4 regions of the Tindallia texcoconensis genome follow, and region 4 is predicted to be linked to each of the others. Evidence: riboswitches for the same ligand, from Rfam matches in the RefSeq annotation. Region 4 holds a riboswitch; each other region holds the start of a gene.
What was found. Region 4 has a riboswitch for cobalamin ahead of cobT (nicotinate-nucleotide--dimethylbenzimidazole phosphoribosyltransferase). Riboswitches for the same ligand answer to the same signal wherever they lie in the genome.
Positions count from the first base shown of each region.

Region 1: linked by a shared signal. The riboswitch ahead of ACZ47N_RS06010 (ABC transporter substrate-binding protein) and the one ahead of cobT (nicotinate-nucleotide--dimethylbenzimidazole phosphoribosyltransferase) in region 4 are both predicted to bind cobalamin.
Region 2: linked by a shared signal. The riboswitch ahead of ACZ47N_RS08630 (cob(I)yrinic acid a,c-diamide adenosyltransferase) and the one ahead of cobT (nicotinate-nucleotide--dimethylbenzimidazole phosphoribosyltransferase) in region 4 are both predicted to bind cobalamin.
Region 3: linked by a shared signal. The riboswitch ahead of cbiQ (cobalt ECF transporter T component CbiQ) and the one ahead of cobT (nicotinate-nucleotide--dimethylbenzimidazole phosphoribosyltransferase) in region 4 are both predicted to bind cobalamin.

Region 1 is NZ_AP042431.1:1,304,389-1,308,602, forward strand. It holds gene ACZ47N_RS06000 (ABC transporter ATP-binding protein) at 1-108, opposite strand, end outside; gene ACZ47N_RS06005 (FecCD family ABC transporter permease) at 105-1,160, opposite strand; gene ACZ47N_RS06010 (ABC transporter substrate-binding protein) at 1,175-2,143, opposite strand; cobalamin riboswitch at 2,241-2,422, opposite strand; gene ACZ47N_RS06015 (sensor domain-containing diguanylate cyclase) at 2,798-4,214, opposite strand, start outside.
Region 2 is NZ_AP042431.1:1,912,578-1,916,791, reverse strand. It holds gene sucC (ADP-forming succinate--CoA ligase subunit beta) at 1-932, opposite strand, end outside; gene ACZ47N_RS08635 (DUF2292 domain-containing protein) at 1,052-1,210, opposite strand; gene ACZ47N_RS08630 (cob(I)yrinic acid a,c-diamide adenosyltransferase) at 1,260-1,766, opposite strand; cobalamin riboswitch at 1,923-2,116, opposite strand; gene ACZ47N_RS08625 (L-cysteine desulfidase family protein) at 2,407-3,669, shown strand; gene ACZ47N_RS08620 (DUF6449 domain-containing protein) at 3,684-4,214, opposite strand, start outside.
Region 3 is NZ_AP042431.1:1,990,297-1,994,510, reverse strand. It holds gene ACZ47N_RS08925 (CbiM family transporter) at 1-295, opposite strand, end outside; gene ACZ47N_RS08920 (hypothetical protein) at 327-812, opposite strand; gene ACZ47N_RS08915 (energy-coupling factor ABC transporter ATP-binding protein) at 874-1,665, opposite strand; gene cbiQ (cobalt ECF transporter T component CbiQ) at 1,653-2,414, opposite strand; cobalamin riboswitch at 2,553-2,727, opposite strand; gene ACZ47N_RS08905 (PDC sensor domain-containing protein) at 3,031-3,570, shown strand; gene ACZ47N_RS08900 (helix-turn-helix transcriptional regulator) at 3,640-4,214, opposite strand, start outside.
Region 4 is NZ_AP042431.1:590,765-594,978, reverse strand. It holds gene ACZ47N_RS02830 (hypothetical protein) at 1-1,415, shown strand, start outside; gene cobT (nicotinate-nucleotide--dimethylbenzimidazole phosphoribosyltransferase) at 1,560-2,612, opposite strand; cobalamin riboswitch at 2,730-2,935, opposite strand; gene ACZ47N_RS02820 (hypothetical protein) at 3,012-4,214, opposite strand, start outside.

The DNA.
Region 1 (4,214 bases), 710 kb from region 4:
TGGACCAACGATCCCGATAATTTCTTTGTTTTCTACTGCAAAACTGATGTCTTCAATAATTGGCGATCCATCGATTGATAGTGACAGGTCTTTTACAGAAACCATCATTTCGAGCCACCTCCAAAGGAGTAGTCATTCTTTCTAAGCAGCCAGATAAAAAATGGCCCTCCAAATAAGGCCGTAATGGTTCCTATAGGCATTTCTTCCGGCGCAAACAAGGTTCTAGCCAGCACATCTGCCCATATAAGAAACACAGCACCTAACAATGCCGATAAAGGAAGTACTTTTTTATGATCTGCTCCCACTAAGAAACGGGTTACATGAGGCACCATTAACCCTACAAACCCTATAGCACCACTAACTGCCACCATAATTCCTGTTGTCAGAGCCGTCACCACTAATAGCATTTTGCTAAGTTGATGGGTATTCACTCCAAGAGTGATAGCTGTTTCTTCACCCATTAACAAAATATTAAGCATTCTGGATTGGTAAAAAAGAAAAAGAAAAGTACCGATAACGGCTATCAAAGGAATCCATAAATGAGACCATTTAGTACCACCTAAACTTCCCATCATCCAAAAGAGCGCATTGCGAATTCCTTCTTCTCTTGGCGCTGTCATAATAATAATATTCGTTAGTGCATTTAACATGGCCGAAAGAGCTATTCCAGACAAGATAAGCCGAACAGGCAATACTTTTCCTTTTACTTGCGCCAGCATAAAAATAAACAGAACCGCCGCAAGGGCTCCTGCAAAGGCAGCAAAAGAAATCGCCATTTGTCCGAAAAACCGGAAGAATCCTAATACAATCACTAAGGTTGCGCCAACGGAGGCTCCGGAAGACACGCCTAAAATATAGGGATCTGCCAACGAATTTCTCAGAAGCGCCTGCATTGTAACTCCTGACAGCGACAGTCCGGCACCAACGATGGCTGCCAGAAGAACTCTCGGAAACCGAATATCCCATACAATGTGTTTTTGCGCTGTTGTCCAGTCTTCTTCCAGCAATGGTTCCAACACCGCGAACTGACTAAAGGCAATTTCCCACACGGTTCGAAACCCAATAGAGACGGGTCCAATAGCTACAGCCAAGGTAACAGAACCCACCAATAAGACCAAAAACAATATCGATAATTTTGGCATCGAAATCGATTTTTTCATCTAGACAGCTCCCTTTAAAACTGTTCTGGATAGAACCCTTCAGCTAATATCCGAAGGGCATCTACATTGCGCGGACCCTCAAAAACACCGGGAAGTGGCAGGATGACAAAACGTTGGTTTTTCACAGCATCCACCTCCTGCATAAAGGGGTTAGTAAGCAGTTCATCGATTTTCTCTTCTGCCGTTTCATCTCCATAGTCATTGATCACAATAACTTCTGGATTGCGGTCTACGACTTCTTCCCAATTAACACTTCCCCAGTTATTGGCAATGTCATCAAAAATATTTTTACCACCAGCCATTTCAATCAGGGTTGTTTGCAGGGATTGTCCCGCCGTAAATACCGCGTCTCCACCCATATCAAAAACAAGAACTTTCACCGGTTCTTCTATTTCTCCCAATTGTTGCTGAATCGTTTTCATCTCCTGTTGCATTTCACTGACAATAGCAATTGCTTTTTCTTCCACATCAAAAATCCTGCCCAAGTTCAGAAAGTCTTCATAGACATCATCCATGGTTGCTCCATTTACCAAGGTTCCTTTTACCGCATAGGCATGAATTCCATAGGTTTCCATTTCGTTCACAGAAGCTGTTCCATTTGCACCAAAGGCACTGTCACGCCCATATACAAAGTCTGGCTCAGCGCCTAGCAAAACTTCCATAGAGGGATATCTTTCGGCTAACACAGGGATACGGTCAAAATCATCCTTGAATTCCGGCAGGATTTCAGCGTTGTTAAAAGCCGTTCCTACAATACGGTCTCCCAAGCCTAAGGTAAATAATATTTCGGTTGTATGAACATTCATACTGACAATTCGCTCTGGCACTTCGGTAATGCTTAAGGTTCTATTAAAATTTTGGATCGTCACCGGTTGATAATCCGTTATTGTTTCTTTGGAGTCCGTTTGAACTTCTCCTTTTCCGCACCCTATAAAAAGCAGGATTCCCATCATTAGTAACAGAGACAGCCATTTTTTCTTCATTTTCATTCTCCTTTTTTAGGGCATTAAAAAAAGCCCCTTAATTATTAAGAGACTTCCCATCTTAGTTCTCTTTACCTACTTTCCCCTTGTCGCTTTACGCATGTTTTCATTTAAGGCAGGTCTCCTGGCTTGCGTTTCTTCCTCCTCCCAGCCTTCCCAAATTTCTTCAGTGGCATCTTAGGGATTCGTCTTCGCTTACAGTGGTGGGTCCGCGCCGGACTATAACCGGTCTTTCCTATTCTCCTCCTTTTAAGAGGCACCTTAAGGATTTATAGTTTATTTATCTATTCATCCTATCATAGGAAGATTATGAAAACAAGCTATTTCTTATCTTTAACGAAGTCGATCATCCAGGGGGCTCAGGGGGCTGGGGCTCAGTGGGGACAGGGGCAACTCGTCCTTCTCCTCCGAAATCTACGGTATTGCCCAGTAATTGTTTCGAGTATTTTACGAAGGCCCAGTTTTTCCAGAAATTCACGGACTAAAAGCAGACCGTGATTTGACGTTGTTCAAGTGAATAATCAAGGCTTATAAAGGATTTTTTTCCGACTGCCTCTATTCTTGTTCTTTTCTGATTATTGGAGGCCTCACTTTGCAGTCGCTGGAAGAAACACCAGAAAGAACAGGAAAAAAGTCCGTCCCCCCTGTCCTTTCTTACCTATGTCCTTCATGAAAAACTACTTTATTTCTTCCTGATTCCTTGGCTTCATACAAGGCCTCATCTGCATATTCAATGGCCTCTCTGACGCTTATCTTTTTTCCTGGAGCAACCGTAACGACTCCTATACTAATAGTGACCCGTTTAAACGGAGATGTCTCATGCTCCATGGCCAAATGATATACAGCATCTATGCTTTTTTGCGTTATCTTTTCCACCTCTGGTCCTTCAACATCTTCCAGCACTAAAGCAAATTCTTCTCCCCCAAATCGAGCAAAAACATCCTTTTTTCTTACCAGGTTATTGATGCACTTCGTCAAGTTTTTCAAGACTTCATCGCCTTGGATATGTCCATAGGTGTCGTTGTAATTCTTAAAAAAATCCACGTCTAATATCAAGATGCTTAACGCCTCCACTCGCTGTTGCCGCCATACACTTTCTAAGTATAGATTGAGGTAGCGTCTATTATAGATGCCTGTTAAAAAGTCTTTCTCATTTTCTTTCGTTAAAAGTGCATTCATGCTATGCAATTCCGACCTTGCTTTAAGAATCATCCCCATTAAAACAACAATGATGGTGAGCATCAGGGCATTTACAAAGAAAATCCACGGATACCCCAGTTGTGCGTTCCATAGGGTGACATCATCGACTCTGGCCACAGCCAAATACCAATTTCGCCCATCTGCCTTCTGAACAATTCCAAGGATGTCTTCCCCTTCATAGGCATAGGCCATTCGAACAATATCCTGGCTTTGCTTCGCTTCATTAAAATAATCCTTAAACAATGAAGAGCCTAAATCCGTATAAATATTTTGCCCTTCTAGATTAGGTCGATGGGTATGAATCATCATGGTCCCATCTTCATCCACCAACATAGAATAACTATTTCGTTTTTCCATTTCTGCCATTAGAAACCCTCGAATGCTTTCTAAAAACACATCCGCTGATATCACTCCAATAAACCCTTCCCGAAGGTATAGGGGGGAACTGATGGTCACCAACATTTCTCCTGTTTCCCGATCTACATACACACTGGAAACAATGGTTTTGCCAGCTTCCTGTGCTTCTAGATACCAAGTTCTGGTTCTGGGATCGTAATCATCCGGCGGAATCCATTGGCCACCTGTAATAAAATGGCCATCGGCTAATCCAATATATAGTTGAGAAATACTCGGGTCTTCATTATTGATATTCAAATAAGGGTTTTCTGTGTTGTAGGCTACCAATTCTTCATACGAAAAATTGTCATAAATATCTTTAGCCGTATTCACAATACTCTTTTTTTCTTTTATCCATAATCCAAAGGTGGCCGAGTCTGTTCTTAAATCGTTGACCAATGCATTGTATCGATTTTCCAACATTTCATTTCGCACCACATTAAAGTTATAGGCGGTTAATACCAATATGGCTAGA
Region 2 (4,214 bases), 1.3 Mb from region 4:
ACCTTTGAATCTGACATAAGGATTTTGAAAGCTGCTTTAACTGTTTCTTCTGTGGCTCCACTTCCTATATCCAGAAAATTCCCAGGATGGCCACCATAATGCTTGATGATATCCATCGTGGCCATGGCTAAACCTGCTCCATTAACCATACAGCCAATATTGCCCTCCAAAGAAGCATATGCCAATCCATGAGATGCCGCTTCCACTTCTTTTTCTTCTTCTTCATTGAGATCCAAATATTTCCTTAGGTGAGGCTGACGAAAAAGAGCATTGTCATCAAAACTAAGTTTTGCATCTAAGGCCTGTACCTCTCCACTTTTCGAAATGACTAATGGATTAATTTCTGCCATAGAGCCATCTTGTTCGATAAAGCATCGATACAGATTTTTCATTAGGTCTACGGTATCTCGAAGTTGCTCTGGTGGTATTTGAATCCCATGGCAGATTCGATGTGCCTGAAATTCCGCCAGTCCTGTTACAGGATCGATGATTTCCTTATGGATTCTATCAGGATTTTCCGCTGCAAAGCTCTTGATATGGGCATCATCTTGTTCTGAAGCAATTATCATCACCCTTGCAGCTTCAGGATCCAGCGTAATGGCTATATAGTACTCTTTCCATATTTCGCAGCTTTCTTCAATCAGCAGTTTTTTTACTACTCGACCTTCTGGACCCGTTTGGTGGGTCACCAAAGTTTTTCCCAAAAGATGTGCGGCTTCAGTTTTCAAATCCGCCAAATTACTGACCATTTTTACCCCGCCAGCTTTTCCTCTGCCTCTAGCATGTATTTGTGCTTTGACAACAGCTTTGTCTGTTTCTATGCTCCAGCCTGCTTTTTCCACCTCTTCTAAAGTTCCGGCAACAAACCCCTTGGGAACGGGTATCCCATACTGCTTTAATAAAGTTTTTGCCTGATATTCATGAATATTCATCTTTCAACCTCCTTTCTTTGCCTATTTTCTCCAAAAACAAAAACCAGAAATCCCTAAGACTTGCTCTTAAAGGACCTCTGGTTTTCCAGTCAGTTCTCACACTATTTAATTGATCACGTTTACAGTTTTATCGACTCTTTCCATTCTTCAACACGAACTACCTGTCCGTCTTGGAACACCAAACGCATTTCTCCATGCCTTGTCTCACGAATCATTTTCAGCAGCTTTCGTTCTCTTTGTGACAACTCCTCTATTCCCATCTTTCTTTCCGCTAACATATCGCTTCCTCCTTTTGGTATGTTTTATCCATGGGACGTTTCCCCACCATTAACGATTTTCTTCCGCCACAGCCAGTGCAAACAAAGTGTCGGATAAACGATTAAAATATCGCAACAAGCACTCACTCACCTCTTCTTCTCGCATAAGCCATATGATTCTTCGTTCCAGGCGACGACAAATGGTTCTTGCCGCATGCAAATTGGCTGAAGAGAGATTGTTCCCAGGCACTACAAAACCTAAGGGCTTTTCCAGTTTCTCCATATATGCATCGATAAACCCTTCTTGCTTCTTGATATGTTCTTCTGTGATCTGTTCTCGAAGCTTTTCTGGGTCCCGAGTAGCAAGCTCTCCACCTGCCACGAAAAGTTCCTTTTGAATCTCTTCCAAAACTTCTTTTACTGCCTGATTCTCAATAGTTGCCCTAGCCACGCCGATAAAGCTGTTTAACTCATCCACCGTTCCATAACACTCTACTCGACTTTCATCTTTTGTCACTCGTTGCCCATCCCACAAACTCGTTTCTCCGCCGTCTCCGCTCCGTGTATAAATCCTCATCCTTTATCCCTCCTACTGTGGCTTTCATGTCTATTGGCATAAAAAAACTTCTCCAGGAATTCAGGGAGAAGTTTTATCGGAATGATTGCATTCAGAGCATACAGATATTTAGGAACTTTCTGTATCCACTCAGTCTCCTTCCCATCTCCCGTGAGAAATCCAGAGTATTCTATGGCAGGTCTCCTGGCTTAGCTTCATTGCATACCAATCTCCTTCCCATTGTTGTTCATCAACAGTGGATATGATTGGTGGCTCAGCATTACAGTGGCGGGACCGCGTGGGCATTACACCCATCTTCCCTTTTAATCTGTTCTCGTAATCAAACAGACACCATAAAATAATATTCAATTCTATCAACATAAGCATAGCATATCTTTATACCCAATTCAAGCTATATCCTCTTAGTTCCTTTTTATCTCCCTCATCCTCTCATTTGCTTTTGTTTTCCCTGGGATTAGTATCTAGATGCCTCTAATTCTATGGCTATCATCCCCTAGACCCTACTGATTCTTGGAGGTTTTTCAATGGTCTATGGCGAAGAAGCACCTTGTAGTACATGAGTTTGCTTCTATTTATTGACAGGCTCCTTTATTTGTATAAGAATAGAAGGAAGAACCCTAACGGAAAGGTGGTTATCCCATTGAAGGATGTATATATCGAAGTTTTAAAGGAAGAATTAGTGCCAGCCCTTGGATGTACAGAACCTATTGCTATTGCTTATGCCGCCGCTAAAGCCAGAGAAGTGCTGGGGCAAATGCCCGAGTCCATCCAGATTGAATCCAGCGGAAATGTGATCAAAAATGTAAAAGGAGTTACGGTTCCTATGACTCCAGGCATGAAAGGCATTGAAGCTAGTGCTATTCTTGGAGCCGTCGGAGGAGATTCTTCCAGGAAATTAGAAGTGTTAACGGCTGTTACGGAGGAACATATTCTCAAAACAAAAGAATTCTTGGAACAGAAAATTTGCCAAGTCACATTAGCAGAAGGAGTAGAAGGTCTTTATATTAAAGTGTTTGTTAAGGCTGCCAATGATGAAGCCAGCGTTACTTTAAAAGATTGCCATACGGGTATTATTGAAATCACTAAAAACAAACAAATTATTGAAAAGGAATCCACGATTGATGTACATGCCACCCAACAACAAGTGGACAGAAGCTTTTTAAGCATCCAAGGGATTTACGATTATATTCAAACCGTAGATGCTGGAACATTAAAACCTGTTTTAGAAGATCAAGTAACCATGAACCGTGCCATCGCTGAAGATGGACTTGCAAACCCCTATGGAGCCAACGTGGGAAAAACACTGCTGGAACTCTATGGTGATGCCGTAGATAATAAGGCTAAAGCCTATGCTGCCTCTGGATCTGATGCTCGGATGAGCGGCTGTTCCAAGCCTGTAGTTATCAACTCTGGTAGCGGGAATCAAGGCTTAACGGTTTCTTTGCCGGTTATTGTTTTTGCCGAATATCTAGATGTTTCGGAGGAAGTCTTGTATCGAGCATTAGCTCTAAGCAACCTTATTTCGATTCATATCAAAACAGGTATTGGAAAGTTATCTGCTTTCTGCGGTGCTGTCAGTGCTTCCTGCGGTGCAACGGCTGCCATTGCCTATTTACACCAAGCTCCCTTTCCTGTAATAACAAGATCTATTGCAAATACGCTGGCGAATACCTCTGGTATTGTCTGCGATGGTGCCAAAGCTTCTTGTGCCGCTAAAATTGCTTGTTCTGTCGATGCAGCTATATTATCATTCCGCTTGGCTGAAAAAGATCAGTACTTTGAAGCCGGTGATGGCCTCCTTAAAGAAGATATTGAAGAAACCATTCGCAGTGTTTGCCGAATGGCCAAAATTGGAATGAAAGAAACCGATGTAGAAATCCTGAAGATCATGATTGAATCCTGATCTTCAGGATTTTTTTACTGCATATAAATAAATTCTGGTAGTTGACCTGGTTCAAAGGCTCTTATAAATAATTGATTGTCAAATTCATCAAAAAAACCAACTACATACACAGGATAATATTCACGGGCTCTCCAGAAAGATGAAGAGCGATTTAAGCTTGCTTCAATTTCCTCTACATCCTTGGTGGAAATCCCATCTCCTATTTCTATAAACCCATTTCGCTCTATGACTTCCATTTCATTTTCCGACTCCACCATCCGTACAGATACTTGGGCTATATCTTCTGGAACTACCGTAACCTCATCATAGTGATCCTTGTCTTTTAACCACTGATCTAGTGCTTCAAAATTACGGTTTCGATCAACATATAACTGGCCGCGATCACCATAATAGGGAGGCATTGATTTTTGTTTGCGATCTGTTAAATGAATACGAATAGATCCTTCTGAATCACTTGGACCATATAACGTATCATAATCCGCTCTTTTGATTTCTTCCTGAATAATACTTAGGACTTCTTCTGCTTCTTCCTGCTGCAAGATCTT
Region 3 (4,214 bases), 1.4 Mb from region 4:
AAGTTAATCCACCATGCTGGAAAAGAACTGCCTGTAACAACAGTCCAACAAAAATAGCCAAGGGGGCTCTTCTCCCTAGCATGACTCCCATCAGGCCAGAAAAAAGCGGGTGAATGGTAGAGGGACCAATAGGAATACTGATCAGCGCTACGGCAAAAAAAGCGCCGGCCATCAAGCTGGTTTTCGGTATTTCTTCCTCTTTCATTCCCTTCACCGCATAGGCCAGGGTAATCGCCGTAATGGCGGTAGTTCCTACCGCCACAGGTGTATTTAAGACTCCATCAGAAATATGCATTTCATCAACCTCTTTCTGTCTCTATACCTTTCTATTGCACGTGTACTTCTATTGCAGGCGTAACAAATTCTATCTCTCCATCGTGGATAAACTGGAATACTACCTGAGTAGTACCTTCTTGTTCTCCAGTAATATGAGCATGGTCGCCATGAAGGTCAATGCTTACAATCCCTTCTTCGGCACCTTCTGCCAGTGCAACGCCTAATGCATGATGCTCTCCATCCAAAACTTCTTCTTCCCCATTTTCTTCAATATAAGCGCCTAGAGAAATGTTTTCTCCTAGTGGGATTTCAGGAAGACTTCCATGCCAATGGTCGTCGTGCATGTCTGCAACAACTGCATCTTCTCTTCGATCAATAATTTCAAAAACATTAATGCCTTCAACCACTTCTTGCTCCACCTCTACTACTGGTTCTTCCACTGTTGTTGCTTCTGTCTCTCCAGAGCAACCTGTAAACATAAGGAGCCCTACGAATAAAACAACCCCTATAAAGATACTTTTCTTTGTTCCTTTCATCCTACATCCTCCTCTTTCTTTTTTTAGTTTATATTAAGCATTTTCCATGCTCAACATCTCTTTAAAGCACAAAGCGTTTTTGTGCTTCTTCCACGGTTCGTGGTGGTTTCTCCCAATGCCCAAATAGTTTTGCTAAGGTTGGCATAGGCAAAGAAGCTTCCTGGAGAACCGCTTCATTCCGCAGCAAATCATATCCTCCACAATCTAGTATGTTTCCACTTTTCATAATCACCACTTCATCTGCCCATCCATAGGCCACATCCACATCGTGGGTGCTGTATACCAAGGTAGCACCCTCTTGCACCAATTGATCTAAGATCTCTCTAAAGTGAACCGCTGCTTCAGGATCCAAGCCGGAAAAAGGTTCATCAAAAGCCAGTATTTCTGGTTTCATTGCTAATAAACCAGCAATGGCGGCCCGCTTTTTTTGACCCAGACTCAAGCTATAGGGTGGTCTTTCTGCTAGGTCTTCGATACCCACTCGACTCATAGATTCCATGGCTCTTTGATGAACTGTTTCTGCATCCAATTTTAAGTTTCTAGGTCCAAAGGCGATATCATTTAAGATGGTCGTAGAGAAAAGCTGATCATCTGGATTATCAAAAAGCAATCCCACTTTTTTTCGTACTTCTTGCATATGCTTCTTTTCAACAGATACTCCTTGGAGGATTACGTGTCCTTGTTGGGCTGGAATAACACCGTTCAAATGGTAAATAAGGGTGGTTTTTCCGCTGCCATTCACCCCTAGGATAGCAGTTTTTTTCTTCTCTTTGATCTGCAAATTAATATCCTGAAAGGCTGGTGTTTTATCTGGATAAACATAGCTTAAGCCAACGGTTTCTATGGCAAACATAAAAGCACCCCCTGGTCTATACTGATTAATGCGATCATGAATACAATAGGAATGCTAGCCCGTATCCAGTCCGCAGCCGTGATGTTTCGTGGCTTCCCAATGGGAATTTGCCCTTGAAAACTCCGAGATACCATGGCTCGATACACTGTTTCTGAACGATTAATGGATTTAATGAACAATCCCCCAAATACTTCTCCATAGATACCAAGGGAGTATCGGCTGGCTTGGGCTTGAAATAGTCTGGATTTCAGAGCTCTCATGGTTGTCTGCACATCCTGAATAAAGAGAAATCCATACCGATAAGCCAGATAAATGGTGGTGGTAATCACTTTTGGCATTTTAAGGTGTTCCATAGCTTCTAGCATTTCTTCGATAGGCTGATTGATGAAAACTGATAGGGTGAAGGTCATGGCGGTTAATGCTTTCAGCACAATCAGAGCCGCAAATTCAATCCGATCCGCTGCCGGAGGAATTCCTCCACTAAAAATAAGAGGAAGGCTCATCAGCGCCAAAAAAGGCATGAGCACGGATAATTTTTTTAGCAACTGAAGGCCAGAAAGTCCAGCCCAGAGTGCATAAAAAGCTGCAAAAACCAAAGCTACCACTAGAAGTCCTACATCGCCTAAACTAATCACTCCAAATACATAAATCAAACCAGCTATCAACTTGGTACGTGGATTCCATAGGTTTTTTGCTGCATTAAAATCTTCTTTTTTAAACCTTGATGCTGAAGAGTGGTGGCCGCCCATGGGTATTAAACTCCTTTTTTTCAAAAAATAATTCCGGACTTCGCCATGAAGTACCGGAATTGTCCACACAAAAACACTTGTCTCACACTAAATAGAAAGCAAGTGCATGGATCGCGACCAGCCCTTTCACTCGAAGGGTAACGCATCAGCATTCAGGCAGGTCTCCTGGCTTGCAGTCCTCACCTTCCTCTCCTTCCCGGCTTAAGGCCAGTGGTATTGCGAGGTTGGTTCCTGCTTACAGTGACGGGATCGCATCGGACTCTCACCGATTTCCCTATTCTCCCTTACGGGCACCTGAATGGATCTATGAAATTATTTTGGATACTTACTTCATAATGATTATGACACTAAAGTTTTTCTATGTCAACCCAATGGGGCGTAAGGTCCTGGTTCACTGCCAACAAAACCCTCTATGAGCCCCAACAAAAACCCATGGTAAAACTTTTTTAAACCTGTAGAATCATAAGTGGTATGAGGCCGCCAATAAAGACGTTTCACGTCACCTTAGCGGTTAGGAAAATCAAACTCTCGGAAATAACAATAGATCCGAAATGAGGTGAATCCGACGAATCCCCTACTGTTTACCATGAATCTAATTCGAAAAGGAGTGTTTTCAATGAAATTAATGAACACAAAATCAACTTTACTATCCACTGCTGCTATTTTAGGGTTGGCTGTCATCATGACAACCACCAGCCTGGGTGCATCCATCGGTGAAACCCTTAACGTAAACCTTACTAGTCAGGCCCATGGTCAAGCCACGGTTTCCAATGAAACACAGCGAGTTCCTATTTCTTCCTTCGATGCCGCAGAACTAGTTTATTTAAATGCTGTATCTGTACATCCAATTGTGTTGGATGATCAGGTTCCACACGAAGAGAAAATGGCTTTCTTTGAAGCAGAAGCTCAAAAAGCTGGATACATCGGCTTTCGATTTGCTGACTTGAAGGGACAAGCCCTTGCCCTGGATCAACAGGGAACCGCATTCGATGTAGCAGACCGCCAGTATTTCCAAAATGCCTTGGCTGGAGAGCCTAATGTTTCAGATGTTTTAGTTAGCAAAGAATCAGGAGAATCCATTGTTGTTTATGCCACTCCTGTTTATCTTAAGGATAATTTAGCAGGCGTTCTTTTCGCCTCCAGAAGAGCCAATTAAAAAACGGTCCTCAGCCCCCTACACCCAGAATAAAATCCGCCTGCAAGGAAATGCTTCCCGCCGGCGGATTTATTTTTGTGCTACTTCTACGGAAAATCGTTCTCGAAAAGTAGCCACATATTCACTGGGAGTAATGCCAGTATATTTTTTAAAGATTTTTCTAAAGTGTCCATAATCCGTATATCGAAGGTACTCCATCACGTCATAAACGCTTAACCTAGGGTCTAATAATAATAATCGGGCACCGTACATCTTAGTACGCATCATATACCTCGTTAAGTCCGTCTGACTCTCCGCAATAAAGGTTTTGCTTAAATAACTTCGATTTACATAGAGATGATCCGCAAGATCCTGCACAGTTTCCACATCAAACTGTTCATCTAGATACAATTCTATGGCACGACGCACCAAAGGGTGTTTACAGTGAGGAAGAAACACATCCCGGTATGATTGCTGAATAAAAATCATCGTCGCCATAAAACGCTCCTGAGAGTACGCTGCCTGACAAATCCATTCTGCTGCCCCTTGAGCCAAGTCTATTAAGGGCAAGCGTATTGGCTTCAAAGGCAAAAACTCAATCAATCTCTCCATGGCTTTAGCGTAATCATTTTGATGATACTCCGCCCCTTGCTTTTGAGCATCTA
Region 4 (4,214 bases):
TTGCTATGGCTATTCCCTTTATGTGTATCATGACCATTGTTTTTAAGTACATCGTTGAAAAGGTTTTCAAGGAGGATCTTGAGGCTATTACAAGTAAAAGTAGTGTGATGTATTTAGTGGTATGTTTGATAGCTGTATCCTTCATTGTAATTAGTTTATATCGAGTTTTGAAACCTTCAGGAACGGATTTCTCTTTACCTCCCCTAGATATGATTGTTTGGATCATGTACTTGCTTTTACCAATAGCCATAGGGATTTCTGGTCTTGTTTTTGTGGCAATTACATTTTTGATGATTAGAATAAGCACAAGGCATCCTCGGTATATGTGTTTTATAGGGATCATAAGTCTGGTGATATGGTGGGTTAGTATTCAAGAAGGAGGTAGTCCACTGGAGTCAATTGCAAGACCGAGTTCGAGTTATTATCAAACAACTAACTGGTATTTTATGTGGGGCGACAGGGTTTATGCATATGGTCGTAATGGTGGAGGAGATGTTTTTTACCATATAAGCATAGAAGGGAATGATAAAGAGATTCTTTCTACATCTGATGATATGAGGTTTGCTAAGTTTTTCTTGGTGAAGGACAACCATGCTTATTATTATACAGAGTATCGAAATAAAATTAATAAAGTGGACTTGGTTCAAGGGGAGATTGATGAAGTATATCAAGGAATCTTGGGAATGTTGCCAGACACATTAGAAGATAATCGGGTATTAGCAGGATATAGATATGGCATGGATCATGATAGGCCGCATGCCTATATTGGTTGGCTGAATCTGGAGTCTGGAAACATGGAGAATGAGAAGAAACTAGGATTAAGTAATTATGCATATCACTATGCAAAGATCAACGATACAGTCTATTATATTGTTGAAGATGAACATGAATATCATGTATACGGAAATGACGAGATTCTTTTTAAGACAGAAAATGAGATTTACTCGGTTTTCAAGCAAAATAATTTTCTGTATATTATTTCAGAAGATTCTATTATACAGTTTGGTTTAGAGGACTATCAACTGGTAAACAAAGTAGAAGGATCTGATTTTCCGAGAGGATCCATATTAAATAATCCGAATAGCAGCATGATAAATTTGGGTACATCTATAAGGGGATATAATTTTTTTTATGATTATGATTATAATCTGTATGTTTTTAATGATGAAGAAATGCTATTTGAATGGATAATGAATTTTGATATTGTTAAGCATGCTAGTTCTTATAAGGATTATGTACTGTTTCGATCCAAAGAGCAAGTGGTGTTACATCACCCCAAAAGACAAACACAGGAAATTTATTCAAATGTGATGCATTACAGCATACAGGGTGATACGCTTTATTTGCTAGTCATTGATGGGGAACGATATAGTTTTGAAAAAGATGCAAGATTTTATGTTCAAAAGATAGAGTAAGATAGGGCGAGAAAAATGGCGCAGTGTCTTCTGGTAGAGGTGGAGAGAATACTTATAAAGCCGATGGAGTCGTGGGTTCCAACGGCCTTATAAAGAAATATTTATGCTAAATAATACTGAGGTTAGATGCTTCTAGTCGTTCAGTTAAGAACATGTCGAAACACCTGCGTCTGCAAAGGTAGCCATTTCATGAAGAATCTTTGTAGAAGCTTCAACAAGAGGAAGAGCTAAAGCGGCACCGGTACCTTCTCCTAATCGCATATCCATATTTAGCATGGGTTTGAGACCCAGTAGTTTTAAAGCGTGCTGATGACCAGGTTCCACAGAAGAATGAGAAGCAATCATGTAGGGAACACACATTGGGCTAATGCGACTTGCCACAAGGGCAGCTGCACTGGAGATGAAGCCATCTATGACTACGGGAACATTATGGGCAGCGGCGCCTAGGATTAATCCAGCCATAGCTGCAATATCAAGTCCGCCAACTTTTGCTACTAAATCAATACCATCGTTAACATTTGGTTTATTTATTTCCAAGGCTTGAGCAATAACACGGATTTTGTTGACCAGTGCATCGTCATGGATACCACTGCCACGTCCTACTAGGGTATTAAGAGGCATGTTGCTGCAGGCTGCTAAAATAGCACTGCTAGGAGTTGTATTTCCGATGCCCATCTCACCGGTTCCTAAGATGGTGGTGCCTTTTGCAACTTCTTCACCAGCGATGTGGATGCCTACTTCTAGTGCTTTTATAGCTTGATCACGGCTCATAGCTGGTCCTTTGGCAATGTTTTCGGTGCCCATCATTACTTTTTTAGAGATTAGCCCAGGATGTTCAAGGTGGGCATTGATCCCAACATCTACTACCAAGACATTTGCACCAGCATGGTTGCATAATACGTTAATAGCGGCTCCTTGGTTCAAAAAATTTACGACCATTTGAGGAGTTACTTCTTGTGGAAAGGCGCTTATTCCTTCGGCTACAACGCCATGATCTCCAGCCATCACTACAATGGTTTTAGGGCCAAGGGTAGGTTCTGAATTTCCGCTGATGCCGGCTAATTGAACAGCTAATTTTTCAAGTACGCCAAGACTCCCTGGTGGCTTGGTTAAATTATCCAGTTTTTCTTGGCATTCTTTCATAGATGTTGAATCGAGATCTGTAATGTGTGCAATTGTGTTTTGTAAGGTCTCCATTAATTCATTCCTCCTGATTAATTGGTTTTGGTAGGGGTGATTCTATTTAAATATAAAAAAACCTCAGCACAAAAATGCTGAGGATGTTACCATGATCCACATAAAAATCCCTATGGTGGGTAAATGGCTTATCTGGCAGGTCTCCTGACTTCCGGATCTTTACGCTTCCGTCCCTTCCCGCTTTTCTGAAGGCACAGGCCTATGAAAGCAGTGGGCTAATACGGATTAATTCCTCGGTTACAGTGGCGGGACCGTTGGAGTTTTTCACTCCATTCCCTATTATCCTCCAATGATACAGAGGCACCAGGTAAGATGAATGAAATTACATAGAAATAATGTACCTCACCTACGCCTGGATGTCAACCCTGACTACCATTATTTAGAAAACCGATCATATTTCTAAAAAACACCACGAAGTATTTGAGTTGCTTCTTCTGCGGAACGGGGATAAAAGTGGCCATCAAAATCTTGCCTAGATACTGTGTCGGGAGCACGTTCTATTACTACGATTAAGTTATCGAAGAAAAAGGCTTCAGGATATTCATGTAACAAAGGGTGATCAATAGAATCAAAAGGTTTTTTGAACCATTTTTTATAGAAAATTTGAAGGGTTGTTAAATCATTTGCTTGGTTTGAAAAATGATTTTCCATTATTTCCCAAAAAACAACTGCTTGATCTTCGGTTTTGCGGGTTTGGTCATCTGATTTTTCCTTTAAGTGTTTGCAAATAGGGGCTATAGTATTAGCGAAGGTTTGAATAATTAGGAGTGTTTGTTCATCGACAGCTCCTGGTAATCCAGTGATGACTAAAAAACCCAGTGGCGAAGCATCAGAAGATATTAAATCGACTTCAATAGGGGCGATAATCAAACCATTATGTTGGGTTTGGTCAGAGACAAGCACATAAGGGTTGGCAGCATCTTCTCCTTGTTGAAAGAAAAATTCATTGTGATTTCGCTCCCAAAATAGCCTTGATAACTGAAGGGTAGATTCCTGGGAATATCCAGCGTTGCAAATGCTATGGTGGTGTTGATTTCCTAGGACAAAGAGGGCTTTGCTGATTCCGAACCCAAATTCTAAGGTTTGTAAAGTGATTTCTATCAACTCATCTAGACTATTGCAAGAGTTAACATTTTTCATCATGCGGTTGAAACGTTTAATGGCATCTAATTGAGAGGCAATTTCCTCTTTTTGGAGGTGGATGGTTTGAATGTGAAGTGCGTTTTGGATAGCGATATAGATTCCTTTTGTAACGCTTTCGATTTGTTCTAAAGTTCTGGCGTCATACTCTTTGTCAGAAGCAGCCTCGCCAATACTCAAAAAGCCTAAGAGTGTTTCATCAGCTAATAAAAACAAATAGACAACATTTAATGCTTTGAGGTCTTCAGGGTTTACAAATATTTTTTCTAGCAGTTTTCGATCTTTATCTATATGAAAAATTCGCTGATCTCCAGGTATTGATTCAGAATGCACGGAAAAAGAGCAGGCATGGCATGCTTGGTGATCTAAAGAAAGAAAACTCTTTATTTTCATGGATTTTTCAGTAGAATCGTAGAGCCCAAAACCAGTGGCTCGGCTCGTGGTGATTTCCCGGACAACATC